4 regions of the Variovorax sp. PMC12 genome follow, and region 1 is predicted to be linked to each of the others. Evidence: predicted binding sites of a transcription regulator. Region 1 holds the regulator's gene; each other region holds the start of a gene.
The links. Region 1 encodes sigma-54, which starts transcription at its own class of promoters, with help from an activator protein. Its sites were predicted from a motif close to TGGCANGNAANCTGCTTT; they were not measured.
Positions count from the first base shown of each region.

Region 2: the regulator sigma-54 is predicted to act here: its motif matches at 1,769-1,786, upstream of C4F17_RS19710 (pilin).
Region 3: the regulator sigma-54 is predicted to act here: its motif matches at 5,360-5,377, upstream of glnA (type I glutamate--ammonia ligase).
Region 4: the regulator sigma-54 is predicted to act here: its motif matches at 3,543-3,560, upstream of C4F17_RS08930 (nitrate regulatory protein).

Region 1 is NZ_CP027773.1:3,530,910-3,537,951, reverse strand. It holds gene lptB (LPS export ABC transporter ATP-binding protein) at 1-474, shown strand, start outside; gene C4F17_RS16370 (RNA polymerase factor sigma-54) at 495-2,102, shown strand; gene C4F17_RS16365 (phospholipase D family protein) at 2,113-3,714, shown strand; gene C4F17_RS16360 (LysE family translocator) at 3,743-4,387, opposite strand; gene C4F17_RS16355 (hypothetical protein) at 4,533-4,790, shown strand; gene C4F17_RS16350 (YceI family protein) at 4,830-5,486, opposite strand; gene C4F17_RS16345 (YceI family protein) at 5,530-6,111, opposite strand; gene C4F17_RS16340 (cytochrome b) at 6,108-6,701, opposite strand; gene C4F17_RS16335 (ATP-binding response regulator) at 6,815-7,042, opposite strand, start outside.
Region 2 is NZ_CP027773.1:4,254,585-4,261,626, reverse strand. It holds gene C4F17_RS19720 (phosphoethanolamine transferase) at 1-606, opposite strand, end outside; gene C4F17_RS19715 (pilin) at 644-1,147, opposite strand; gene C4F17_RS19710 (pilin) at 1,209-1,709, opposite strand; gene C4F17_RS19705 (3',5'-cyclic-nucleotide phosphodiesterase) at 1,918-2,721, opposite strand; gene C4F17_RS19700 (CHASE2 domain-containing protein) at 2,751-5,003, opposite strand; gene C4F17_RS19695 (FHA domain-containing protein) at 5,055-5,705, opposite strand; gene C4F17_RS19690 (Stp1/IreP family PP2C-type Ser/Thr phosphatase) at 5,772-6,581, opposite strand; gene C4F17_RS19685 (TerC family protein) at 6,608-7,042, opposite strand, start outside.
Region 3 is NZ_CP027773.1:5,684,599-5,691,640, reverse strand. It holds gene C4F17_RS26680 (hypothetical protein) at 1-523, shown strand, start outside; gene ntrC (nitrogen regulation protein NR(I)) at 570-2,105, opposite strand; gene glnL (nitrogen regulation protein NR(II)) at 2,133-3,212, opposite strand; gene C4F17_RS26665 (hypothetical protein) at 3,242-3,757, opposite strand; gene glnA (type I glutamate--ammonia ligase) at 3,898-5,313, opposite strand; gene C4F17_RS26655 (competence/damage-inducible protein A) at 5,461-6,261, opposite strand; gene C4F17_RS26650 (EI24 domain-containing protein) at 6,258-7,042, opposite strand, start outside.
Region 4 is NZ_CP027773.1:1,903,695-1,910,736, reverse strand. It holds gene ntrB (nitrate ABC transporter permease) at 1-663, opposite strand, end outside; gene C4F17_RS08935 (CmpA/NrtA family ABC transporter substrate-binding protein) at 674-1,918, opposite strand; gene C4F17_RS08930 (nitrate regulatory protein) at 2,252-3,505, opposite strand; gene tsaD (tRNA (adenosine(37)-N6)-threonylcarbamoyltransferase complex transferase subunit TsaD) at 3,635-4,696, shown strand; gene C4F17_RS08920 (alpha/beta hydrolase-fold protein) at 4,632-5,393, opposite strand; gene C4F17_RS08915 (Hsp20/alpha crystallin family protein) at 5,583-5,954, opposite strand; gene C4F17_RS08910 (branched-chain amino acid ABC transporter substrate-binding protein) at 6,080-7,042, shown strand, end outside.

The sequences.
Region 1 (7,042 bases):
ACGGTGGAGGAAAACGTGCGCGCCGTGCTCGAACTGCAGCACGAGCCCGACGCGAGCGGCAAGCTCGCGCCGCTGTCCAAGCAGCACATGGAAGAGCGCCTGTCCGAACTGCTGGCCGACCTGCGCGTCGACCACCTGCGCGATTCGCCGGCGTTGGCGCTGTCGGGCGGCGAGCGACGCCGCGTCGAGATCGCACGCGCCCTGGCCACCCAGCCGCGCTTCATCCTGCTGGACGAACCCTTCGCCGGCATCGACCCGATCGCCGTCATCGAAATCCAGCGGATCATCAGCTTCCTGAAAGAGCGCGGCATCGGCGTGCTCATCACCGACCACAACGTGCGCGAAACGCTGGGCATCTGCGATCACGCGTTCATCATCAGCGACGGGCATGTGCTGGCACAAGGTACGCCCTCGGAGATCGTCGACAACGCCGAGGTACGCAGGGTGTACCTAGGCGAACACTTCCGTATGTAAGGAAGGGTCGGGTTCTCCACATGAAGCAAGGGCTGTCCCTTCGCGTCTCGCAGCACTTGGCGTTGACGCCCCAGCTGCAGCAGTCGATCAGGCTGCTCCAACTCTCCACGCTCGAACTGAGCCAGGAAGTGGAGCAGATGCTCGACGAGAACCCCTTCCTCGAGCGCACCGCGGAAGAAGCGGCGCGCGAGGAGTTCGGGCTCGACACCGCCGACGCCCCCGCTGCGCGCGATGACGGCAGTGACGGCGGCGACGGCGAGAGCGACTTCACCCCGCCGCCCGCCAGCACCTCCACCGCCTCGACCGAGACCGCCACCACCACCACGGCCGACTCCGACGGCCCCGCCGCCGAGATCGCCGAGCGCGAGCCCGACTGGGAAGGCGACGGCACCGTCGACATGGCGCCCGACGACAGCGAGTGGGGCAGCGACGCTCCCGCGCGCCAGAACAACCTGGGCGACGACGAACGCGCCGACGCCACCGAACTCGCGCGCAGCCAGGAATCGCTGCAGTCGTTCCTGCACCGCCAGGCGCTGAGCCTGCGCCTGAGCGAGAACGACAGCGCCGCGCTGCGCTTCCTGATCGAGTCGCTCAACGACGACGGCTACCTCGAAGACTCCCTGCCTGCGCTGGCCTCGGGCCTGGCCGGCGACGACAACGACCAGTTCGACGACCTGGTGCACCACTTCCAGGTGGCGCTCGGCCTGCTGCAGAGCCTGGAGCCGGTGGGCGTGGGGGCGCGCGACCTCGGCGAATGCCTGAGCATCCAGCTGCGCGCGCTGGCCGCCGAGGACGACGACGAAGACGAAGAGCAGGCACAGGTCTACAAGACCGCGATCGCCATCTGCAAGCAGCCGATGGAACTGCTCGCGCGGCGCGACTTCAAGCGCCTGGCCACGCTCACCCGCAGCAGCGAAGAGCTGGTGCGCTCGGCGCTGCAGGTCATTGCGCGGCTGGAGCCCAAGCCGGGGCGCCGTTTCGTCGACGTCGAGCGCAACATCGTCATTCCCGACGTGATCGTCACCAAGACCGGACGCGGCACCAACGTCAAGTTCCGCGTCATGCTGAATCCCGAGGTCATGCCGCGCCTGCGCGTGCACGACATCTATGCCGGCGCGCTCAAGTCGCACAAGGGCGAGGGCAGCCAGGCGCTGTCGCAGCGGCTGCAGGAGGCGCGCTGGTTCATCAAGAACATCCAGCAGCGCTTCGACACCATCCTGCGCGTGAGCAACGCCATCGTCGAGCGCCAGAAGAGCTACTTCGTGCACGGCGAGCTGGCCATGCGCCCGCTGGTGCTGCGCGAAATTGCGGACGAACTGGGCCTGCACGAATCCACCATCTCGCGCGTGACCACCGCCAAGTACATGGCCACGCCGTTCGGCACGGTCGAGCTGAAGTATTTCTTCGGCTCGGCGCTGGGCACCGAGACCGGCGGCAATGCGTCGAGCACGGCGGTGCGCGCGCTGATCAAGCAGTTCGTGAGCTCCGAGAGCATCAAGAAGCCGCTGTCGGACAGCCAGATCTCCGAGATGCTGAAGGAGCAGGGCATCGAGTGCGCGCGCCGCACCGTGGCCAAGTACCGCGAAGCCTTGCGCATTGCGCCCGCCAACCTGCGCAAGGCCCTGTAGAAAGCCTTCGATGAGCCGTCTCCCGATGTCGCGCTGGGGCCATTGGGTGATCGCTTTGCTGGCCGTGCTGCTGTTCAGCGGCTGCGCCACCCTGCCCGACGAGGCGCCGCGCCCGCCCACCAAGGCCATGGCCGTGTCGCCCGACACCGCGCTCGGCAAGCTCGCGATGGCGGCCCAGCCCGACCCCGACCTGAGCGGCTTTCGCCTGATGCCCGGCGGCGACTTCGCCTTCGCCACCCGCATCGAGCTGGCGCGCCGCGCCCAGCGCACGCTGGACGTGCAGTACTACCAGATCGAGAACGACGAGACCGGCCGCTACCTGCTGCGCACCCTGCGCGACGCCGCCCTGCGCGGCGTGCGCGTGCGGGTGCTCATGGACGACCTCTACACATCGGGCGAAGACGAACTGCTGCTCGGCTTTGCCGCCACGCCGAATGTAGAGCTGCGGCTGTTCAACCCGTTCCCGGCAGGGCGCAGCAGCCTGGTCAGGCGCTTCGCGGCTTCGCTGTTCGACTTCAGCCGCGTGAACCGCCGCATGCACAACAAGCTGTTCATCGCCGACGGCGCGATGGCGGTGGCGGGCGGGCGCAACATCGGCAACCAGTACTTCACGCGCACGGCGGGCGAGAACTTTCTCGACCTCGACACCTTCGTGACCGGCGCGCTCATTCCCCGGCTCGGCAGCCTGTTCGACCAGTACTGGAACAGCACCTATGTGCGCCCCGTGCAGTCGGTGGTGGCGAGCAGCCTTTCGCGCGAGGAGCTGCAGCGCCGCTTCGACGCCGCCACCGGCGCCGACACCACCCCGCCGCCGCCGCCGCCCGCGCCCAACGACCTGCTGGGCTACAGCCCGATCGCCGACGACCTGAACGCCGGCAGGCTGGGCCTGATCTGGACCCTGGCCGAGGCCTATGCCGACTCGCCCGACCGCGTGATCGGCAAGACCGCGTCGTACGGCGGCGTGCCGCTGCTGGACGTCGACAGCGTGCGCTACAACGTGGTCGAGCAGATGCGCCGCGCGCGCGCCGAGGTCACCATCGTCTCGCCCTACCTGATACCGGGCGCCACGGGGCTCGAGGTGATGCGCGAGATCCGCGGGCGCGGCGTGAAGATCAGCGTGGTCACCAATTCGCTGGCAGCCACCGACGAGCCGCTGGTGCACACCGCCTACCGCCGCTACCGGCCCGACATGCTCAAGCTCGGCGCCGACCTGTACGAGCTGAGCTCCACGCGCACCCGGCGCAGCGTGCGGCTGGGGCTTTTCGGCACCACGGTCGGGCGGCTGCATGCGAAGTCGGCGGTGATCGACCGGCGCACGCTGTTCGTGGGTTCGATGAATTTCGATCCGCGCTCGGAATCGCAGAACACCGAGATCGGCCTGATCATCCACAGCCCCGAAATGGCGCAGCAGATGCTCAAGCTGCTCGACGTGCTCAAGCAGCAGGGCGCCTACCGGCTGCGCTTTGCCGAAGGCAACAACGACGGGCGCATCGAATGGGTCAGCGACGATGCCGGCCAGATCACGGTGCTGCACGAGGAGCCCGATTCGGGCTTCTGGGACCGCACCATGCTCGAACTGCTGGCGCCGCTGACGCCCGAGAGCCTGCTCTAGGCCTGCTTCAGGCGCGGCCGGTGCCCGGTCAGTGGCCGCCGCGCAAGGCCGACCAGACCAGCCGCACCCCCAGCAGCCCCATCACGCCGCCGGCCGCGCGGTCGATCCAGGCCTTGTAGCGCAGGTAGGCCGAGCGCGGCGCCGCCGAGGAAAGCGCCAGCGCCACGATGGCGTACCAGCCGGTCTCGATGCAGAAGATCACGGCCGGCACCGCCAGCGCCAGCACCAGCGGCACCTCGCGCGGCAGGAAGGCGGCGAAGATGCTGGCGTAGACCACGGCCGTCTTCGGGTTGCTGACCTGGGTCGCCAGGCCCAGCAGGAAGGTGCGGCCGCCACGCCCCTGCCGGCCGGGGGAGTTACCCACATCGGGTGTCACGGCCAGTGGCTGGCGCGCGCCGCGGCAGATGCGAAAACCCAGGTAGACGAGGTAGGCGCCGCCGAAGCCTTTTATCGCCAGGTAGAGCCCCGGCACCGCCAGGAACGCCGCCTGCAGTCCCGCAAGCGCCGCGATGGCGAAGACCAGTCCGCCAGCCCCCATGCCCAGCGCCGCAGCCAGCCCGTCGCCGCGCGAGACCACGGCCGTGCGCGCCACCATCACGAAACTCGGGCCCGGGCTCATCGCGCCCACCGCCATCGCGCCGGCGATGCCTAGCAAGGAAAGGGTGTTGTCCATCGGGGCTGCCTCTTGGTGGAAATTTGAAATGGGTGAATAGCGTGGAGAAAGTCACGCTGATCAACGACTGAAAAGTAAACTTTAAGTAGTACTAAAATTATGTTTTCGTTTACATTTTGTGTACCGACTTCCGCGGTGCACAAAAATGAAAAATCTCTACCTTCTGGCCATCTGGGCATTGATCCTGTCCTGTTTGCTGAGCTTCTTCTACTGGAGCGATGCGCCGCTGGCCGAGCAACTGCTGTTCGGTGCGGTGATGGCGGTGGCGATGGGTGCCTGGATGCTGGTCTTGCTGAATCTTCCGCGTGCCCTGATGGCCGCCCGCGACTGGCTGAAATCCCCGAAGGACGACGGCGACGAACCGCTGGCCGCGAGCCGCCCCGGCAAGACCATCGTCAGGTAGGCAGGCCGGCAGGGCCGCCAGCCACGGCGCCGGAAGCGCCTACGGCTGGACGTTGACCGCTTCCACCTGCACCAGCAGCTTCACCTTGTTCTCGAACCCGAAGTTCAGTCCCCAGGTGATTCCCCAGTCGCTGCGTTCCACCGTGGTCTCGAAGTCGCCGCCGCACACCTGGCGGTTGATCAGCGGACTCAGGTAGCAGTTGAAGCGCACCGCCTTCAGCGTCACCGGCCTCGTTTGCCCCATCAGCGTGAGCGTGCCCGGCACGTCGACCACCTTGTCGCCGCTGATGTCGATCCGGTCGGCCACGAAGCGGCCGGTCGGGAATTCCGCCACGTTGAAGAAATCCTTGCTCTGCACGTGGCGGTTGAGCAGGTCGACGCCGGTGTTGATGGAGCTGATGTCCATCGTGATGTCGACCTTGCCGCTGGTTCCGGTGCCGTCGATCTGCACCGACCCATCCTTGGTGCTGAAGCGCCCGCGGTTGGTGGTGGTGCCGTAGTGGCCCATCTCGTACATGACGAAGGTGTGCGTCGGGTCGACCACGTAGTTCGCGTTCTTCTTCGGTCCGCCCGCGGGCTTCACGGCCACGGGCGGCGCCGTGTAGTCCTGCGCCGCGGCGCTGCCGCAGAAGGCCGCGGCCGACAGCAGCGCGGCAAGGATGAGCTTTTTCTTCACGGCGGTGGCTGGGTGTGTCATGAAAGAGTGGAGTGAGTGAGCAGCGGCGCGGCCTGGCGGGTCTTCACAGCGGGCCCAGGCCCGCGATGGTGAGCTTGAAGCGCACCTGCACCTCGTTGGCGACCATCGAGGTGTCGGTCCATTCGCCGTCGCCGACCTTGTAGTCGAGGCGCTGGATCGTAAAGCTTCCGGTCGCCACCGCCTGGTTGCCGCCGGCGGGGGCGATGCCGACCGGCACCGTCACCGTTTTCGCGGTGCCCTTGATGGTGAGCTTGCCCGTCATCTCGAACTTGCCGTCGCCCAGCGCCTTGATCGCGCTCGACTGGAAGGTGGCCTGCGGAAAGTGCGCCGCGTCGAACCACGGCGCCTTGGGCAGTTCGGCGTCGCTCATCGGAATGCCGAAGCCGGCGCTGGCCGTGTCGATGCGCAGCGCCACGCTGCCGCCCTCGGGCTTCTTCGGGTCGAACGCGACCTGGGCGTCGAATTTCTTGAACGTGCCTTCCACCGGCACGCCCATCTGCTTGCTGACGAACACGATCTGGCTCTTGTCGGCGACCAGCTTCGCGGCCGGCGGCTCGGCGAAGGCGGCCATGCCCGGCGCAAGCGCCAGCAAGGCCAGGGGAACGAAAAGGTAACGGCGCTTCATCCGGCGGATTCCTTGCGTGGCGCGGGCCACATGCGTTTCAACAGACCGTCCCGGTCGATCCAGTGGTGCTTGAGCGCCGCCGCCACGTGCAGCAGCGTGACGCCCGCGAGCGTGAAGGCGCAGCCCTTGTGCAGCGGCTGCAGCACCGCCTCGGCAAAGGGCTGGTCGACCGGCATGAAATCGGGCAGCGGCAGCGCGCCGAACCACACCACCGGCACGCCCATTGCCGAGCTGTAGGCCCAGCCCGAGAGCGGCATCGCGAAGAACAGCAGGTACATCAGCGCATGGCCCGTGCGGTAGGCCGAGAGCTGCCACGGCGACATGGTGGCCGGCAACGCCGGCGGCCGGTGCCCGAGCCGCCACGCCAGCCGCAGCGCCGACAGCAGCAAAATGGTGACGCCGGCCCACTTGTGCCAGCTGTAGAGCTTCAGGCGCAGGGGGGAGAACGGCAGCCCCGTCATGTAGAGGCCGACGCCGAGCGAGCCCGCGATCAGTGCCGCGAGCAGCCAGTGCAAGGCGATGGCGACGCCACCGTAGCGCAGGTTGCGCGGATCGGCGGGGAGGGAAGAAAGAGGAGTGGCGGTGGACATCGGGGCAGGTCCGGCGGCCTGTGCGCGGAGCATATATCGGAAGCCGTGACGCTGTTGCACGGCCCGTGCCAGCGCTGCAACGGCAGCGGAACCGCAGGCCGAGCCGGACGCCTTCAGCCCGGCGGCAGCGCCTTCAGCAGCACCCCGTGCAGCTCGTCCGGCTGCACCGGCTTGCGCAGCGCATGCCAGCCGCGCTCCAGCGCCAGGCGCTGGGTGGCCTCGTTGATGTCGGCCGAGATCAGCGCGATGGTGAGCGACGGCTTCTGCCGCTGCAGCCGTTCGGCCAGCGCGATGCCGTCGAGCGTGCCCGGCAGGCGGATGTCGCACAGCGCCGCGTCCAG
Region 2 (7,042 bases), 720 kb from region 1:
GATCGCCGACAGCGGCAGGTCAAGCGGATAGACCGTGGCAAAGACTGCTGCCATGCTGCCAGCCCTGTTTGCGAAGGGTTCCGTCGCAGCGTTCGCGTCACCCATTTCCGCATGAGACAGCATCAACGCGGTCAAGATGGTCGGAACAGCGAACAAGACCCATCGGCGCGAACGATGTGTCCATTTGGATCGCCTGCGATAAAGATGACGCCCTAAAACAATGGCGGCGCCGACAAACAGCACGGCCGGAAGCAACGCGGTCCATCCTGCAGACACCAGGAACTCGGACGCTTCGCGTACGTCCGTATCCATTGCCATGCCGACGAAAGTCGGCGTCACTGACTGCGCAAAGTTCAGACGCAAAAAGACTTCGAGTGGCCACCAAAGCGAACACACGGCCACCACGACAAGCCCCATCCAAAGGCGGGGCACGACCGCGAAAACCAGCGCCCAGATGCAGATTGCATAAGCAATGTTCTCTGAGTGCGACGCCTCGAGAATATTGGCGGCGCTGCGTACGAGAATGAAGTTCGGGGCTACTAGAGCTAGTACCAACAAAGGAAGAAAAAAGGGAGCAATACGCTCACCTCCTCTTCTGAACCCCATTGGCTTCGGCAGCCATCGCACTCGCCAATTCATCCTCTCATAGTGGGCAGGCAGTGCTCACATATTTGGGCTCAATGTTGGCAGCACGACAATTCCAGCTTCCGTTTGTTTGCCTCGTCCAAGTGATTGTGCCGGCCGTTGGTGCTTGCAAAGGCCTTCCTGCAGCATTGCCAAAGGTGGCCACGATGGTCGAAACGTCCTTAGCAGAAAGGCTTACTTCGGGGACACCGCTGCCCGCAGTGGCCCACTTGGCAGCGATTGCGGGCGCTGCATTTCCGGCAGTTGCCTGTAGGTTTGACCCAGTGGCCTGCGGGTCGCAATTCCCGGCGGTCGCCTGCTCGCCCACCGTCACTTTGCCACTCACCAGACACAACTCAATCGCAGCCTTCAATGCACCGGCTTCTGCAACGACGCGTTGGACATGTGACTTGAAGACATAGGTCTGGTACTGGGGAACTGCGATCGCCGCAAGGCTCCCAATGATCGCCACGACGACCATCAACTCGATCAAAGTGAAGCCGCGCGACGTCGATCTCTTCATGTTGCTCTGCCCTCAAAAAAAAGCCGCCCGAAGGCGGCTTTTGCGGGATCAGCCCAAACTATTAAGTAGAAGCCTTCGGGCAAGCTGGGGTGTTGTACTTGGCATCGGCAGTGCTGACGCACGACCAGGTACCGTCGACAGCGCGGCTCCAGGTAATCGTGCTGCCAGAAATGGCTTGAGCAGCAGAGTTGCCCAGAGTGCCGACAATCGTCGATGCAGTGGTTGCAGTGCCCAACGTGATCTGCGGATAGCCATTCACCTTGGCGGTAGCGGCGGGCGAGCTACCTTGAGCGCCACCCGTCAGCATGGTCGAGGCGGTCGCGCCCGGATCGCAATCAGGTTCGGTGCCAATGGTTGTCTTACCGTCGAGCAGGCAAGTGTCGACCTTCGTCTTCAGCGCTCCGACTTCAGCAACCGCGCGAGTGACTTGGGACTTAGCAACGTAGGTTTGGTATTGCGGAATCGCGATAGCAGCCAAGATACCAATGATCGCCACAACGATCATCAATTCAATAAGGGTGAAACCCTTTTGCACATTGCGTGCGATGGAACGACGGTTCATTCACTAACTCCAGGTTGGTTGGTTGTCACGCCCGGGAACCTGCCCGGAGCGAGAGAACTTCCGCAGCATCTGTGCCACCCTCCAAACCAACCTTCTGTCGACCGAACACGTCACCTTTGTTTACCAACGTGTAACACGATGCGACACATTTTGTGTCTGGATGCTTCTTGCATGACAAATATGTCAACCGGCAAGGTCTGCCAATGCATCAGAAAGTCAACACCCCATCCGCCTTCAACCACCGGATATCCCGGTGCGCCATCCCCTCCACCTGATGCTCTCCCAGCGCCTCGATCTGGCTCATGATTTCGTCGGTTTCCGCCGGCTTGGTATGGGTGATGTAGATCGGAAACTGCTTCGCCGGGTCGATCCGCGCCAGCTCGCCCGCCAGCATCACCGGTGACAAATGCAAGCTGCGCTCGGCCAGCGCCTGCTCCCTGTTGCTGAAGGCCGTCTCTATCACCAGCATCGCCACATCCAGCGCGTTGACCCGGTCCCAGAACGGCGGGTTGCGCTCGGTGTCACCGCTGAAAACCCAGTTCGCTCCGCCGGAAGCCCGCCGCACGGCAAAGCCGCAGGCCGGCACGGTGTGCACGGCCGGCAGCACCTCGATCGACTTGGGCGCACAGCTGCCCAGCTGCAGCATCTGCCCCACCTCGATGTCGTGAAAGCTCACGAACGGCGCTTCAGGGCTGGGAATGCTCTCGAAATCGGGCCAGATGACGTTGTTGAACACGTGAGCGCGCAGCGCTTCGATGGTGGCGCGCAGCGCATGCACGCGCAGCGGTTTGGAGCGGCGGCTGCCGATGGCGTCGAGCATCAGGGGCAGGGCGGCGATGTGGTCGAGGTGGCAGTGCGTCAGAACCACGTCGTCGATGGCGGCCATTTCTTCGAGCGAGAGGTCGCCCACGCCGGTGCCCGCATCGACGAGCAGGTCGGTGTCGACCAGGAACGAGGTGGTGCGGCAGTCTTTGGCAATGGCGCCTGAGCAACCCAGCACACGAACCTGCATTGTGAAAGACCCCTTGTGTGTGTCTGTCGTCATTTGGTTTCGAACCGGGTTGCGCCGTCCCAGTTCGGATCCTGGGGTCGCAACGCCATGGAGGCTAAACGCTGGGCGTAGAGCTGGTAAAGGACTTTTTTGGCATCCGCGGCGAGCAAGGGGGCCAGCAAGTTCCGGCCCACGGCCCAGTCCTGGCGGCGGTAGGCGGCGAGCACGGCGCCCCAGCGCTCGAGCATCGGCTGGGCCTGTTTTTCGGCTTCGGGCGTGCGCTCGGCCAGGGGGGTGAACACGGCGACGGCCTGCGCCTTGCCCTTGACGCGCACGCTGTCGAGCTCCTGCCAGACGTAGCCGGGCGCCAGTTCCTGGGTGGCGCCGCTGGCGACGATCTCCACCCCGTAGTGGCCGCTCAGGCCTTCGAGGCGCGACGCGAGATTGACCGCGTCGCCGACGACGGTGTAGCTGCGCCGCGCGGCCGAGCCCATGTCGCCCACGCTCATGACGCCGCTGTTGATGCCGATGCCCACGCTGATCTCCGGGCGGCCGCCGGCGCGGTTGGCGCTGTTGATGTCGCGCACGGCATCGGCCATGCCGAGCGCGGCGCGCACGGCCAATGCGGCGTGGTCGGGCGCGTCGATTGGCGCGCCCCAGAAGGCCATGACGCAGTCGCCCATGTATTTGTCGACGGTGCCGCGGTGCGCGCTGATCACGTCGGTGAGCCGGCTGAACACGGTGTTGAGGAAGGCCTGGAGCTGCGCCGGGGTCATCTGCTCCGACAGGCGGGTGAAGTCGCGCATGTCGCAGAACATCACGGTCATCTGCTTGCTTTCGGCGCGCATGCTGTAGCGGTCCGGCTGGACCAGCATTTCGTCGACCAGCTGCGGCGGAACATAGGTGCCGAAGAGCCGCACCAGCCCGCGCCGCGCGCGCGATTCGACGAAGTAGCCCCAGCTCATGCTGAGCACGAAAGCCAGCATGGTCATGGCAAGGGCTGACGCAAGCGGCAGCACGAGGCCGTACCCCACGAAGAGCCAGGAATTGAGCCCGACCAGCGCGGCAACGGTTGCCGCGACCAGCAGCACCGCGCGCGGCGCCGACATCAGCGACAGGCCGAAGGCCAGCAGCAGCCCCGTCACCAGCACGCTCAGCACTTCGTAGCCCGGCGCATAGTCCGGCACGCTGAACAGCCGCTGGTCGAGCAGGCCGGAGACGACGTTGGCGTGCACTTCCACGCCCGGGAACGCGGCTTCGACGGGGGTGGCGCGCAGGTCCTGCAGGCCCGGCGCGGTGGCCCCGACGAGCACGATCTTTCCTTTCAGCTCGCCAGGGGCGAGGCGTCCTTCGAGCACGTCGGCGGCCGGGATGTAGCGGAACGATCCGCCGCCAGCGCCGCCCGGGCCACGAAACGGCACCTCCATGCTGGCGCTCTGGTCCACCGGCACGCGCAACTGGCCGATCCGCAGCGATTCGAGCCGCGGCACGGCGCCGCCGGAGGCAAAGGCCGGACGCACGGGCGGCAAGCCGTTCGCCAGCCGGTAGACCGCGAGCGCGAGCGACTCGTAGTAGCCGGGCTGGGCCTGGTCGCCCTGATAGCGGGCAATGAGGGGCACGCTGCGGATCACGCCGTCGCCCTGTGCGCCGACCAGTGTGTTCAGGAAGCCCGCGGTGGGCGCGGCCTTGGCGAGCGCCGGCAGGCTGGCGCCGAAGCCGTTCCAGCTGGAAGCGTAGATGCCGCCGGCGGGAAACGCGTCGACCGGCAGCAGGGGCGCGTCGGGCAATTGCCCCTTGGTGCCGGGCTTGCCGGTCCGCGTGAAGTAGTAGCCGAGCGCCACCGGCCGGCCTTCCAGCGACCTGGCGAGGGTGGCGTCGTGATCCAGCGCGGGGGCGAGCCGCTCGATCTCGTCAGCGAGCCCCTGCATGCCGCGAAGGGGGCCGGCTGCCATTGCCCGCAGCCTATCGAGGCCGGAACTCCGGTCGGGCTCGAGGAACATGACGTCGAAGCCCAGCACCGCCGCCTGCTGGCGGTCCAGCAGCTCGGTGGTGAGGCCGGCGATCTTGTCGCGCGCCCAGGGCCACTGCCCCTGGCGCGCGAGGCTGGCGTCGTCGACATCGACGATCACCACGCGCGGGTCGAGCGTGCGCGGCATGGTCGCGCGCAGGCGGATGTCGTAGATCAGGCGGTCGAGGCGCTCGAGCGCGCTGAGCGGCCACGCGCCGGTGGCGTGCGCCAGCGCCAGCAGCAGCGGCAGCAGGCTGATGACGATGCGCGGCCAGTGCCGCCGCAGCACGCTCACGGCGCGCCGTCCGTACGGTTCACGCCGCCACGAAACCCGGGGGGAAAGGAATCAGACCCGCACGAACTGCATGCGCGCGGTGCCGCCAAGCTCGAGCACGTCGCGCTCCTGCAGGGCGACTGCCTCGGTGCCAAGTTGCAGGCCGTTGAGCGTGACGTTGCCTTCGACGCCCGCCGCCACGTAGCCTTGCCGCCGGCGCGTGACGACAGCCACGGCAACACCGGGCTTGCCGATGGTGGTGACGACCTTTTGCAGTGCGACGTCCTGGCCTTCGTTGGGGCCGGCCAGCACCCGCAGCACCGGGATGCCAAGCTCGACGAGCGCGCCCGATTCCGTGGGCGCCGAAGACAGCGGCGTGGCCGGCGAATATTCGCCCACGGGATTGCGCACGGAACCGGGGCCGACGGCCAGGTTGCTGCGGGCCCGGAAATGGATGCGGCAACCTCCGACCTCGATGACGTCGTTGTCCTTGAGCGCCTGCTTCTGGATGGCGAGCGCATTGACGTAGGTGCCGTTGGTGCTGTTGAGATCTTCAATTTCGACGTCGCCATCGCTCATGTGCAGCACCGCGTGCTCGCCGCTGACTGCCAGGTTGTCGATCACGATGTCGTTGTAGGCGCGACGTCCCAGCGTCGTGCGTTCCTTGGCGAGCGCCACTTGCCCGATGACAACGCCATCGACCGAAATGATCATCTTCGGCATTGCCGACTCCCCGATTGCAAAGCTTGAATGACTGCAAGCGCAGCGGTGGGGTACCGCTGGGGCCTGCTACTTGGCTGCGCGAGGCGCTTGCGCAACGCCTGCTCTTGCCAGAACAACCGAAATATTGTCCCTGCCGCCATTCTCGTTGGCAATTGCAACCAAAAGCGAAGCTTTTTTCTGAAGCCCGACATCGTGTTCTAGAAGCGTGAAAAGCTGCTCATCGGAAATCATCTCGCTCAGTCCGTCGGAGCAAAGCATATAGAGATCGCCCGGCCTTGCGCTGTGCTCATGCATTTCCAGCAGGACCTGGGCCTCCACGCCGACCGCCCGGGTCACGAGATTGCGGGTTGGCGAATTGAGCGCTTCCTCGGGGGTGATGGCACCCGCGTCGAGCTGCTGCTGGCGCAGCGAATGGTCACGCGTGAGCAGTTCGAGCTTGTTGTTGCGCACCCGGTAGCAGCGCGAATCTCCGATGTGCCCGACCACCACGCGCTGCGGCCGGAAGGCCGCCAGCACCAGCGTCGTTCCCATGCCCTGCAGTTCGGGGTTGGTGGTGCCGGCTTGCAGGATGGCGCTGTTGGCCTCGTCGGTGGCGGCCTGCAGCGCACGCCGTACCACGCGGGCCGGCGCCTGCATGCCGGCCTGGGCGAACCAGCGGCCGAAGCTGGCGTGCAGCAGCGAGACAGCCATGGCGCTCGCCACCTCGCCGCCCTTGTAACCGCCCATGCCATCGGCCAGCAGGGCCAGCCCCAGCGCGGAATCCACATGTACGGCGTCTTCGTTGTGGGCGCGCAGCCTGCCGACATCGGTCAGTGCTGCGAACTCCCAAGTCAGCGGTGGACGGGTGGAGAACAGGGAGACGCCGACACTCGCCATGGTTTGTCAGCGCAGACTTCGCGAAATCAGTGAGCAGCGGCGTGCGCGCGCCGTTGCATCAAGCGGCCCGCGGCCACGACAAACACCGCACCGGCCGCAGCCGCTGCATAGTGCAACCAGGGATTGGCCGCCAGCACGTCACGCAGGGCGACGTCGCTCACGATGGTCTCGCCGCCGACCCAGCCGATCAGCGCGGCGCCCAGCATGACGATGATCGGGAAGCGTTCCATGAGCTTGATCATGAGGGTACTGCCGAAAATCACCAACGGAATGCTGATGGCCAGGCCCAGGATCAGCAGGACCATGCTGCCCTGCGCGGCGGCCGCGACGGCAATCACGTTGTCCAGGCTCATCACCAGGTCGGCCAGGAGGATGGTGCGCACGGCAGCCATCATGCTGCCGTATTCCTTGGACTCGCCGTCGTCCTCGTCGTCCTCGCTGAGCAGCTGCATGCCGATCCA
Region 3 (7,042 bases), 2.2 Mb from region 1:
GGCGGGCCGGTCCTGCCGCTTTCTGGTCATCGCCGCGGCAGCCTTCGCGCTGGCGTCGTGCTCGCTGTTCAAGCCGGCCGACAAGGCCGACGAAGGCGGCAAGGGCAGCACCGCGACGGCGCCCAACGACGAGGCCGCGCCCAGCGGGCGCGACGTACCCACGGTGCGGCTCATCACCGCGCAGACGCCCGCCGTGCGGGCCTACCGCAAGATCGGCGCGCAGCACATCTACAAGGCCTACGCCAATCGCATCTACAAGGGCAAGATCCCGCCGCTGGTGTATGCCGTGGTGGTGGTCGAAACCGACATCGACGCAAACGGCAAGGTGGTCAACGTGACGTTCAGCCGCACGCCGAGCCATGCGCCGGAAGTGGCGCCGATGATCGCGGAGCTCATCAAGGCGACGTCGCCGCTGCCGAGCCCGGGCAAGCTCGGCGGCCACACCTATGTCGACACCTGGCTCTGGGACAAGAGCGGCAAGTTCCAGATCGACTCGCTGACGCTGGGACAGCGCAGCAGGTAACAGGCAACCGGGCAGAGGCAAAGAAAAAGGCCCTGAGGGGCCTTTTTCATTCGATGCCGAGTTCCTGGATTTTCCGGGTGATGGTGTTGCGCCCGATACCCAGCTTCTGCGCGGCCTCGATGCGCCGCCCGCGCGTGTTGGCCAGCGCGGTGAGGATGAGCCTGGACTCGAAGCGGCGCGAGAGCACGTCCCACACGTCGGTACGGCCGGCGGCCAGCAGGGCCTGGGCCTCGACCTCGAGGCCGCTTTCCCAGCTGCTCACCAGCGCGGGGCTTTCGACGGCCTCGGAGTGAACATGCGCGACGGCGGGCGCGTCGCCGAAGGCCGCCGGGGGCGCAACCAGCGGGCTCGCGATGGCCGGGGCCTGCGGGGCAGCTTCCGGCGCAGCATGCGCCTCGCTGGCCGCGGTGCCCACCGCCATCACTTCGGGCGGCAGGTCCTTGGCCTCGATCAACTGGGCCGGCGCCATCACCGTCAGCCAGTGGCAGATGTTCTCGAGCTGGCGCACGTTGCCCGGGAAGCTGAACGCCGCGAGCTTGGTCAGCGCGGCATCGGAAATGCGCTTGGGCTCCACGCCGAGCTGTCGCGCGCTCACCTGCAGGAAGTGGCGCGTGAGCGCGGGCACGTCTTCGCCACGTTCGCGCAGCGCCGGCAGGCGCAGGCGGATCACGTTGAGGCGGTGGAACAAGTCTTCGCGGAAGCCGCCGAGCTTGACGCGCTGCTCCAGGTCCTGGTGGGTGGCCGCGATGACGCGCACGTTGGCCTTCACCGAGTTGTGGCCGCCCACGCGGTAGAAATGGCCATCGCTCAGCACGCGCAGCAGGCGCGTCTGCAGGTCGAAGGGCATGTCGCCGATTTCGTCGAGGAAGAGCGTGCCGCCCTCGGCCTGCTCGAAGCGGCCGCGGCGCATGGTCTGCGCGCCGGTGAAGGCGCCGCGCTCATGGCCGAACAGTTCGCTCTCGAGCAGGTCCTTGGGAATGGCTGCGGTGTTGATGGCCACGAAGGGGCCGTTGGCGCGCGGCGAGTGCTTGTGCAGCGCACGCGCCACCAGTTCCTTGCCCGAGCCCGATTCGCCGGTGATGAGCACCGTGACGTTGCTCTGGGAGAGCCGTCCGATGGCGCGGAACACGTCCTGCATCGCAGGGGCCTGGCCGAGCATTTCGGGCGCGGCGACCATGCGCTCCTCGGCCACTTCCTCGCGCTGGCTTTCGTCGACGGCACGGCGGATGAGTTCGACCGCGCGCGGCAGGTCGAAGGGCTTGGGCAGGTATTCGAATGCGCCGCCCTGGAAGGCCGAGACGGCGCTGTCGAGGTCGGAGAACGCCGTCATGATGATGACGGGCAGGCCGGGGTGCTTGGCCTTGATCTTGTCGAGCAGGTCGAGCCCGGAGCCGCCGGGCATGCGGATGTCGCTCACCAGTACCTGGGGGCCCTGCTGTTCGTCGTCGGCGGCCTGCTCGAGTGCGGCGAGCACCTCGCGCGTGTTGGTGAAACTGCGCGTGGGCAGGTCTTCGCGCAGCAGAGCCTTCTCGAGCACGAAGCGAATCGATTGGTCGTCATCAACTATCCAGATCGGCTTCATGCATCTCCTCTGTTGCCGGTGGCTGCGCTAGGGCAGCGGTATCAATATCTTGAAATCGGTTCGGCCCGGGACGCTGTCGCACTCGATCACGCCGTGATGCTGTTGCACAAAAGTTTGCGCGAGCGTCAATCCCAGCCCGGTCCCGCCTTCCCTGCCCGATACGAGCGGATAGAAGATGCGGTCCTTGATCGTGTCCGGCACACCCGGTCCATTGTCGATTACATGCAATTCCAGTGCCAATCGATACCACTGCTTGTTGAAAATCACCTGACGCGCCACGCGGGTCTTGAAAGTGATCTGCGCATCGCCCGCCGCGCGGCGCTCGGCCAGCGCCTGCGCGGCGTTGTGGACGATGTTGAGCGTCGCCTGGATGAGCTGCTCGCGGTCGCCGCGGAACTCGGGAATGGAGACGTCGAAGTCGCGCTCGATGTGCAGGTCGCGCGGAAACTCCGCGAGGATCACGGAGCGCACGCGCTCGCACACTTCATGGATGTTGACGTCGCCCACCACGTGCGGACGGCGGTGCGGCGCCAGCAGGCGGTCGACCAGCGTCTGCAGCCGGTCGGCCTCGTGGATGATGACCTGCGTGTATTCGATGAGGTCGCGCGACTCGACCTCCATCTGCAGCAGCTGCGCCGCGCCGCGGATGCCGCCCAGCGGATTCTTGATCTCGTGCGCCAGGTTGCGGATGAGTTCCTTGTTGGCCTGCGCCTGGTCGATGAGCCGCTCTTCGCGGTCCTGCCGCACCTGCTGCTCGAGCGGCGACATCTCGATGATGAGCTCGCCCTTCTTCTCGCCCTGCGCGAGCGTGACCTGCACGGGCATGAGCTCGTGGTTGACGCGGCGCAGGAAGGCCTCGTAGCGCAGCGTCGCAAAGTCGTTGCTGCTCGCGCCGTCGATGGCGGTGCGCAGCACCTGCGGCTCATGGAAGCACGCGCCGAACTGCGAGCCTTCCAGCGTGCGGCGCGAGGTGCCGAGTGCGTCTTCGAGGCCTGCGTTGGCAAACAGCACGGAGCCGTTGCTGTTGACCACCGCGATCAGGGTGGACAGCAGGTCGAAGGACTGGAAGCGCGGATTGGCGCCGGTCGCCTTCTTCCCGAATGCCATAGAGGTTTCTTGCTTGCGCTTGCTGTTGGTTATTGCTGCCGGGGCGGCAGCCGGTTGATTTCGCGGCGGATGCCGGCGATGTCGCTCTCGTTGCGCGCGATCTCGGCCTTCATTTCGGCCACGCGGTCGAGGTACTTCTGGTAGTTGCGGCCTTCGCTGCCCTGCTTCTCGGGCTCGCCGTTGTTGTAGTCCTTCAGCAGTTCGGCCTGGCGGGCCTCGGCCTTCTTGAGCTCGGACTCGAGCACGGAGCGGGCCTCGCCGTCGCGGGCGCGCTGGTCGACGCCTTCGACGCGCGGGCTGCCGGCCGGCGCGCGCGCCGCCGTGGAAGCAGTACCCGAGGACGACGATGCCGATCCGCCACCCGAAGCCCGGGTGCCCTGGACCACCGTGACGTTGCCGCCTTCGAGGACCTTGCAGCCCTTTTGCTGGGCCACGGTCGCGTTGTTCGTGTATTCGTTGCCGCAGCGCCAGACGCGTTCCTGCGCAACCGCCGGCAACGCGATCAGGAGTGAACCGGCCAGGAAAAAGAGAGAAGCTGTCTTCATGTGTATCGATGGAGGCGCGACAAAGGCGCATTTTCATGCAATTCGACGCACCCGGAGCCCCGATGTTCCGCCCCAAGGAAAAAGGACGGCCGAGGCCGTCCTTTTGACTTACATGCCTGTGAAGGCTGTTTGCTCGTCGATCAGAGCGAGTAGTACATGTCGAACTCGACGGGGTGCGTCGCCATGCGGAAGCGCGTGACTTCCTGCATCTTCAGTTCGATGTACGCGTCGATGTACGCGTCGGTGAACACGCCGCCCTTGGTCAGGAACGCACGGTCCTTGTCCAGGTATTCCAGCGCCTGGTCGAGGCTGTGGCAGACGGTCGGGATCAGCGCGTCTTCTTCCGGCGGCAGGTGGTACAGGTCCTTGCTGGCGGCTTCGCCCGGGTGGATCTTGTTTTCCACGCCGTCCAGGCCGGCCATCAGCAGCGCGGCGAAGCCCAGGTACGGGTTCATCAGCGGATCGGGGAAGCGCGCTTCGACGCGGCGGCCCTTCGGGTTGGCCACGAACGGGATGCGGATCGAGGCCGAGCGGTTCTTTGCCGAGTAGGCCAGCTTCACCGGGGCTTCGAAGCCGGGGACCAGGCGCTTGTAGCTGTTGGTGCCGGGGTTCGTGATGGCGTTCAGGGCACGGGCGTGCTTGATGATGCCGCCGATGTAATGCAACGCGAAGTCCGACAGGCCTGCGTAGCCGTCGCCTGCGAACAGGTTCTTGCCGTCCTTCCAGACCGACTGGTGCACGTGCATGCCGGAGCCGTTGTCGCCGACGATGGGCTTGGGCATGAAGGTGGCGGTCTTGCCGTAGGCGTGGGCCACGTTGTGGATCACGTACTTCTGCAGCTGGACCCAGTCGGCGCGCTGCACGAGTGTGCTGAACTTGGTGCCGAGTTCCATCTGGCCGGCGTTGGCCACTTCATGGTGATGCACTTCGACCGGGATGCCGAGCGATTCGAGCACCAGGCACATTTCCGAGCGCATGTCCTGGAAGCTGTCGACCGGGGGAACCGGGAAGTAGCCGCCCTTGACCGCGGGACGGTGGCCGGTGTTGCCGTGCTCGTATTCCTTGTCGGTGTTCCACGAGGCTTCTTCGGACTCGATCTTCACGAAGCAGCCCGACATGTCGTTCTTCCAGCGGACGCCGTCGAACACGAAGAATTCGGGTTCCGGACCGAAGAAGGCGGTGTCGCCCAGGCCCGAGGCCTTCATGTACGCCTCGGCGCGCTTGGCGAGCGAACGCGGGTCGCGCTCGTAGGCCTTGCCGTCGGCGGGGTCGATCACGTCGCAGGTCAGGATCAGCGTCGTTTCTTCGAAGAAGGGGTCGATGTTGGCGGTGTTGGGGTCGGGCATGAGCTGCATGTCCGAGGCTTCGATACCCTTCCAGCCGGCGATGGACGAGCCGTCGAATGCGTGGCCCGAGGTGAATTTGTCTTCATCGAAAGCCGAGACCGGCACGGTCACGTGCTGCTCTTTGCCGCGGGTGTCGGTGAAGCGGAAGTCGACGAACTTGACCTCGTTTTCCTTGACGAGCTTGAGTACATCGGCGACGGTCTTTGCCATCAGTTTCTCCTGGAGTTGGATGGTGGTTAGGAATACAGGGACGAGGGATGCAGTTTCTGTGCCATTGTCACCTCTCTGGATGAGGCCTTGTTCACCAAAGCGAACCACAAATGGACAAGAAATATCACCATATTGGTGCAATAAGAATTAACGCACCAATTCAGGGCCCAGCTTGGCATCAAAGGTGTGCAGGCCTTCGATCAGCTGGGCATAGGCAGCATCGAGCCGGGCAGGGTCGCCCTTGACGCCCAGCTCGATGTGCCGCCCGTACTGGGGGTGGTCGACGCTGGGCAGGCTGAACACCTTGACGCCGGTGTGCGTGTCTTCGATGGCCTGCATCAGCGGTGTCAGGGTGGCTTCCATGGCACCGAAAACGATCACCGACTTCTCGGCGACCGCGTTGCGGGTGAACAGGTCGGCATAGCGGGCGTCGAGCACGGACTCGATCATCGGCCAGGCCATGACCGGGAAGCCCGGCACGAAATGCACGTGGCCGACGCTGAAGCCGGGGATCTTGTTGTACGGATTGAGGATGAGCGTGGCGCCCTGCGGGAACACGCCCATGTTGAGCCGGTGCACGTTGTCGGCGCGGTCGGGCTCGTAGGGCACGCCCTGCTCGCGCGCGGTGTCCTGCATGCGCTCGCGGATCAGCAGTTCTGCCTCGGGGTGCAGCGCCAGCGGCACGCCCAGGGCCTTGGCGGCGCACTGGCGGGTGTGGTCGTCGGGCGTGGCGCCGATGCCGCCGGTCGAGAAGACGATGTCGCCGGAGGCAAAGGCCCGCTGCAGCGCGGCGGTGATGCGCGCGGGCTCGTCGCCCACGTACTCGGTCCAGCTGAGCTGCAGGCCGCGTGCTGCGAGCAGTTCGATGACCTTGGCCATGTGCTTGTCGGCCCGCTTGCCGGAGAGGATCTCGTCGCCGACGACGATGAGACCGAATGCGCGTGTCATGGTGAACCCCATTGAGAAAGAGCGGCCCTGTTGGCTTCCGCGGCCGCGAGGGCCGGGGCGCCTTCGGCACCCGGCGCCGCCGCGGCCACCGCGCGCTGGGCACGCAGTTGCGCGAGCGCGTCGAGGCAGTAGTGCGCGAACCAGAGCGCCGAAAAGGCGAAGACCAGTGTGTAGATCCAGATGGCGATCGGCACCAGCACGAAGAAAGCGGCGGCGAACAGCAGGCCCGAGGCCCAGACGATGCTCGGCGCCGCGCCCAGGTAGCCGCACAGCACGCCCACGCACAGCAGCGGCAGCCGGTGCGTGCGCAGCAGGGTGGCGCGCTCCTCGGGGCTGGCGTGCTCGGCCAGTGCGTCGAAGCTCATCACGCGGTAGGTGAGCCAGCCCCAGATGAGCGGCGGCAGGATGAGCACGAGCGGCGGAATGAGCCACAGCGGCATCGACACCACGAGGGCGACCAGCGCCAGGATGGTGACGGCGAGCGAGCGGGCCACGCTGCCGAAGAAGGAGGCGCCCTTCTTCTGCTCCAGCGAGGGAAAGCGGCGTTCGCCCACCAGCCGGGTGAGCGCGGGAGCCATGAAGCCGGCCACGACGAGCAGCGAAACCACCACGATCAGCGGCGTGGCGGCAAACACCACCACCAGCGGCGCCAGCATGGCCGTCACGTCGCTCGAGAAAAGCCGGCCGATCCAGGCCCAGAAGCTGGCCAGCAAAGGCCAAGCATCGAGCGCGCCGCGCGTCCAGGCCACGGCGGCTTCCCAGTAGAAATAGCCGAGGCCCG
Region 4 (7,042 bases), 1.6 Mb from region 1:
GGTGAGGATCTTCCACTCGCTGAGGTTCAGCACCTTGGCCACGTTCATGTAGTCGCTGGGCACGCGCTGCACGCCCACGGCGGTGTTGATGACCATCGGCCAGATCGAGCAGATGAAGATGGTCCAGATCGCGGCCGGGTTGGCGCCCTTGAACACCAGCAGGCCGATGGGCAGCCAGGCCAGCGGCGACACGGGGCGCAGCAGGCTGATCAGCGGGTTGAACATGCGCGAGAGGAACTCGAAGCGGCCGATGGCAAAGCCCGCCGGAATGCCGACCAGCGCCGCCAGCCCGAAGCCCAGCGCCACGCGCTGCAGCGACGACAGCACGTTCCAGCCCACGCCCTGGTCGTTCGGCCCCTTGCTGTAGAACGGATCGCTGAACACCGTCACGGCCTGCTGCCAGGTGGCCGCGGGCGTGGGAAAGCCGGTGGTGCTTTTCATGGCCACCACTTCCCAGATCAGCAGCAGCAGGCCGAAGCCCGCCAGCGGCGGCAGCACGCGCATCCAGAATGCGCGCAGGTCGATGGGCGCGCGCACCCGGGTCTCGGGCGCCGGAGCGGGTGTCGGCTTTGGCGCTGCCGGCCTGGCGGCGACGGAAGGGGCCACCTGCGTCACCTGTGCGGTGGTCGCTTCGAGCGGCGAATGAAAGACTGCGCTGACCATGGTGTTCTCCTCAGGCATGAAGCTTGAACGACTCGGCGTACTTTTTCGGATCCTTGCCGTCCCAGACAGAGCCGTCGAACAGCTTGCTGGTGCGCATCGGGTCCTTGGGCACCGGCGTCTGCGTGGCGGCGGCGGCCTGCTTGTAGATGTCGATGCGGTTGATCTCGGTGGCCACCTTCAGGTAGTCGGGGTGTTCCTTCAGCAGGCCCCAGCGCTTGTGCTGCGTGAGGAACCACATGCCGTCCGACAGGTACGGGAAGTTCACGGCACCGGCGTTGTAGAACTTCATGTGGTTGGGGTCGTCCCAGCTCTTGCCCAGGCCGTTGGTGTAGCGGCCCAGGATGCGCTGGTTGATGGCGTCCACGCTGGTGTTGACGTAGCTCTTGTCGGCGATGGTCTCGGCCATCTTGTTCTTGTTCTGCAGGCCGGCGTCGATCCACTTGCTGGCTTCGAGGATGGCGGCCGTCACGGCGCGCGCGGTGTTCGGGTACTTCTTCGTGAACTCGGCGGTGCAGCCGAGCACCTTCTCGGGGTGGTCCTTCCAGATGTCCTGCGTGGTGATGGCCGTGATGCCGATGCCGTCCATGATGGCACGCTGGCCCCAGGGCTCGCCCACGCAGTAGCCGTCCATGTTGCCCACGCGCATGTTGGCCACCATCTGCGGCGGCGGCACGGTGATGTTCTTCACGTCCTTGAACGGATCGATGCCGGCCGATGCGAGCCAGTAGTAGAGCCACATGGCGTGCGTGCCGGTGGGGAAGGTCTGCGCGAAGGTGTATTCGCGCTTCTCGCTGGCGATGAGCTTGGCCAGCGAGGCGGCGTCGACCGCGCCCTTGTCGGAGAGCTTCTTCGACAGCGTGATGGCCTGGCCGTTGTTGTTCAGGGTCATGAGCACGGCCATGTCCTTCCTCGGGCCGCTCAGGCCCAGGTGCATGCCGTAGACCAGGCCGTAGAGCACGTGCGCCATGTCGATGTCGCCGTTGGAGAGCTTGTCGCGCACGCCGGCCCAGCTGGCTTCCTTGCTGGGCACGATCTTCACGCCGTACTTCTTGTCGATGCCCAGCACCGAGGCCATGACCACGCTGGCGCAGTCTGTCAGCGGGATGAAGCCGATCTTGACTTCTTCCTTCTCGGGCTTGTCGGAGCCTTGGGCCCAGACGGCCGCGCGCAGGGCGGGGTCGATGCCCACGGCGCCGATGGCGGCGGCTTGCAGGACGCGGCGTCGGCTGAGACGGGTTTTGAGCAGGTCGGTCATGTGGCGGGGCTCCGGTTGAAGGCAAACAAAAACAGCAATGACAAAAACGAAAAGGCGTCCGCACCGCGCAGGGGCTGCTCGAAAACGAGCCCTTGCGGGATGGGGACGCCTTTGTCCGGTCGGTGGGTGGCACCCGCCGTTGGGTGCCGCCTGCCTGAAGACCCCTGGAGGTCTATGCGCTGGTTGCTTGCAAGCGGTGTGCCAGCCCTGCCGGGCGGTCTGCTGCTATCGGAAAAGTAGCTGGAACGTCTTGCGCTGCAAGGGCGAAGCGCCATCCGGACGGTGCACGGGCGGCAGGCACGGTTGTTGTGCGGCGCACCAAATTGAACGCCCTCAGCGGGGCGGCGGGGGCAGGTAGTCGGCCATCGCGAGCACCGACTCGGCCACTTCGACGAGCCGGCGGCCCTGGTTCATGGCGGTCTCGCGCAGCATCTTGTGCGCCTCCTGCTCGCTCATGCGCCGGTGCGCCATCAGCAGGCCCTTGGCGCGTTCCACGAGCTTGCGTTCATTGAGCGAGGCGCGCACGGTCTGCAGTTCGTCGCTCATGGCCTGCAGCCGCTGCGACTGCTCCTGCACCATGTCGAGCACCGAGCGCTCGAGGTGGCGGCCGAGTTGCGCGGGCGCGGCGGCCTGCGCGTCGGCGTCGTCGAAGAACAGCGCGGCGTCGGTCTCCGGCGCCAAGGTGTCGAGCACCTGCCGGTAGGCCTGGAGTTCGCTGCGGGCCCGGGCTGTCTTGTGGCTGCAGAGCGCGCGCAGGTCGGCTTCGAGCCGGTCTTCGACGGTGCGCATGGCGTCGATGCGGCGCGTGCAGCAGTCGAACCAGGCCTGGCCGAGTGCGGAGTCGGCGGGCGCGGAGGTGGCGCCCCTGCGGCGCATGCGCTCCAGCTCGGCCAGGGTGGCGTCGGACTGGCTCTCGCGCCAGAGGGCGAGCACCGCATCGCCGGAAAAGTCGACGAACACCTGGAAGCATCGTTCCTGCGATTCGATCAGGTGCTGCCACTGCAGGCGCCGGGTTTCGTCGCTGCGGCCCTGGGCCAGCGCGGCGGCGCCGAATGCGCGCTCCTGGCCGGCAAACTCCTTGCCCTGCATGAAGTTGAACATCGCCACCAGGAGGCGGGATATCTCGGGGTCGGTGGCGCCGTCGGCCGCCTCGAACACGACCGACAGCAGGCCGGCGATGAGCTTGACGAAGGCGGCGGTCGACTGCGACGGCTTGAGTTCGAGCGCATCGATGCGCCGGCGCAGGGCGGGCAGGGCGTCCAGCCCCGGCAGCACCCAGGCGATGCGGCTGAACAGCCGCGCGCCGTTGCCGGAGCCGACGCCGCGGTGATGCTCGGACTCGAGCTGGTCGAACCCGGCGCGCACTTCCTGCTCGAGCGCCAGGCATTCGGCGATCTGCGGGGCTCGCTGCTCGGCCAGGCGCACGCCGTGCGATGCAAGGAACACGTTCGACATGCCGCGCTCGCGCTGCAGCGCGTGCACCAGCCGCCCGATCACGCCGACCAGTTCGCTGGTGCGCGCGAGCTGGTCCAGCTCGTCGATTTCGCAGCGGCGGGCGGCGATCAGAAAACTCAGTCCGGACTTCATGGTGGGTGCGTTCGCCTGCGGGGGGGCTTGGGGGAGCACTGCAACATCCGTGCCTCTCGAGGGCCTCCCGCTCGCCTGCGCTTGCCCCTTCGCGGGCGACCGCGGCAGGCGCCACCTACACTCGGCGGCATGCTCTTGTTGGGAATCGAATCATCCTGCGATGAAACCGGCGTGGCGCTGGTGGAGTCGCACGGCAACGCGCTGCCGGTGTTGCGCTCGCATGCGCTGCACAGCCAGATCGCCATGCACCAGGCCTACGGGGGCGTGGTGCCCGAACTGGCCAGCCGCGACCACATCCGCCGCGTGCTGCCGCTGACCGAGTCGGTCATGGCCGAGGCCGGCCGCTCGCTCGGTGAAATCGACGTGGTGGCCTACACCCGCGGACCGGGCCTGGCGGGCGCGCTGCTCGTGGGCGCCGGCGTGGCCTGCGCGCTGGGCGTGGCGCTGGGCAAGCCGGTGCTGGGCGTGCATCACCTCGAAGGACACCTGCTGTCGCCGTTCCTGAGCGCCGATCCGCCGGAGTTTCCGTTCGTGGCGCTGCTGGTGTCCGGCGGCCATACGCAACTGATGCGGGTGGACGGCGTGGGGCGCTACGAGCTGCTGGGCGAGACCATCGACGACGCGGCCGGCGAGGCCTTCGACAAGAGCGCCAAGCTCATGGGCCTGCCTTACCCGGGCGGCCCGTGGCTCGCGAAGCTGGCCGAAGGCGGCAACCCGGCGGCGTTCAAGCTGCCGCGCCCGCTTCTGCACAGCGGTGATCTCGACTTTTCGTTCGCCGGCCTGAAGACGGCGGTGCTCACCCAGGCCAAGAAGCTCGGCGACCAGCTCGAGGCCGGCAAGGCCGACCTCGCGGCGTCCACGCAGGCGGCCATCGTCGAGGTGCTGCTGAAGAAGTCGCTCGCCGCGCTCGACCAGACCGGCCTGAAGCGGCTGGTGGTGGCGGGCGGCGTGGGGGCGAACAAGAACCTGCGCGAGCAACTCGATGCCGCATGCGCAAGGCGCAAGGTGCGGGTGCACTACCCCGAGCTGCACCTGTGCACCGACAACGGCGCCATGATCGCCATGGCCGCCGCGATGCGCCTGCAGTCGGGCCTGTCGCAGGCAACCGAGCGCTATGCCTTCGACGTCAGACCGCGATGGCCATTGGCATCGCTGACGACCGAGGCATCGATGCCGCAGGCTGCTGCATAGCAGGCTGCGGCTGGCGCGAGCGGCCGATGGCCGGCAGCGGCAGCACGTCCAGCACGTTGCGCCAGAGCTGGCGCCATTGCGGCCAGTCGTGGCCGCCTTCGGTGGTGAACACGCGGCCCGGCGGCAGTGCGTCGGCCAGCAGCTTGTGGTTGCTGGCAAAGCGGTCTTCGAGGCCGAACCCCAGGTAGAGCGGCGGCAGGTTCTTCGAAGGCTGCGCCGATAGGTATTGCTGGAAGAAGGGCCAGAGCTTGCGGTCGGGCTCTTCGTCGGGCTGCGGCCCGGTGGGTGCCTGCCATGCGCGCAGGCCGCCGGCCTTCTTGATCTCCGCGCCCAGCACCCGGCGCCCGAGGTAGGGCGCCAGCGCCACGATGCCGTCCACCGAGCCGGGCTTGGCCAGTTCGTGGATCAGCGCGCCGAAGCCGCCGATGGAAATGCCCACCAGCCAGATCGCCTTGTAGCCCTTGGCGCGCTGCGGCTCGATGACGTCCGCATGCAGGCGTTCGCTGAGCGTCTGGTCGTAGTAGTAGGAGACGTCGGCATCCACCAGCAGCGCATCGGCTGCGAGGTGGCGCTCCCTTACGGCGCTGATGAATCCTTCGCGCTCGAACTCGTCGGGCTTGAGGTAGGCGCCTGGCAGGAACACCAGGAGCGTGTCGGATTGTTCGGTGGGGTTTGCAGGTTGAAGGTGAGTTTTCATGGTGCCAGGAGGGGCACCCGATCCGCACCGTCATGATTTTCGATGCGTTTACAAGACGCCCACGAAGAAGAAAGTACTAAGAAAACGTCACATGATGTGACGTTATGCACGCCTATTGTGAATAGGGAGCATGTTCAAAGTCAAAAGCAACCCTTGGCTGACACTTTCTTCTTGTGGGCATCGCCCTTACTAGTTGATTTGCAAACTCGTCGCCTGGCTCACCGGCACCAGTTTTCCGAGCTTCAGCGTGAGCACGCCGTTCTCGAGCTTGGCTTCGCTGGTGGCCACGTCGATGTCCTGCGGCAGCTCGTAGGCGGCCTTGAACTGGCGCTTGGCTTCGGCCTTGCTGTCGATGCGCAGCACAGCGCCTTCGATGCTGATGGCGAGGTCTTCACGCGAGAAGCCGGGCACGTCGAGCGAGAGGGTCCAGCTCTTGTCGTCCTGTTCGACGAGCGGCGAACGGCGGGCACCCGCGAAGGCCTCGCTGGCGAAGCGTTCGAAGGCGCGGTCATAGGCGCGCGGAGCGAAACGGGCGGTGCGGAGGGTAGGTGCGAAAAACATGTGAAGAACTCCTGAATGAACACAATGGGGACAAGGAATGTGTGTCCCTTACACTGCGCGGCCGTTCAATCGTGTGAGTGCCGCTTGACACCTCATCTAGGCGCAGTGGCAAGCGTTTCAAGACAATGAATCCCCCCTTTAATTTGCGTCGCGAGACCTTGAAATTCGCGGCGCTGGCGCTATGCGCGAGGCCCTTCGCGGCGCTCGCCCAGGCTTCGCCCGCACCCATCCGCCTCGCGCTGATAGAGAGCATGAGCGGCCCTTTCGCCAACACCGGCGAGGCCGTGTTCCGCAACCTGCTGTGGGCCGTGGAGCGCGTGAACGCGCGCGGCGGCATCAGGCTGCCTGGCGGCGCGCGCATGCTGCAGCTCGACCGCTACGACAGCAAGGGGCAGAACGAAGAAGCGCTCTCCGCGTTGCGCGCAGCAATGGACGACGGCGCGCGCATCGTGCTGCAGGGCAACTCGTCGGCCACGGCCGCAGCGCTGGTCGATGCCATCGACAAGAACAACGAGCGCGACCCGTCGCGCCGCGTGATCTTCCTGAACTACGCGGCTGTCGATCCGGTGCTCACCAACGAGCGTTGCAGCTTCTGGCACTTCCGCTTCGACGCCCATGCCGACATGCGCGTGGCGGCGCTGATGGACGTGGTGAAGGACGACGCCGCGCTCAAGCGCGCCTACCTCATCGGCCAGGACTACAGCTTCGGCCAGTCGGTGCTGCGCGAAGCGCGCCGGCAGCTCGGCGCGCAGCGGCCCGACGTGGAGATCGTTGGTGACGAACTGCACCCGATGGGCAAGGTGAAAGACTTCGCGCCGTACGCGACGAAGATCATTGCGAGCGGCGCGCAGGCCGTGGTCACGGGCAACTGGGGCAACGACCTCACGCTGCTGGTGAAGGCGGCGCGCGAGGCCGGGTTCAACGGCACCTTCTATACCTTCTACGGCAATGCGCTGGGCGCGCCCGCGGCCATCGGCGACGCGGGCATCGGCCGCGTGGTCGCGGTGGCCGACTGGCTGCCCAACGTGCAGACGGCGCAGTCCGCGGAGTTCTATCGTGCCTTCCGCGCGCGCTTTCCGAAACCGGCC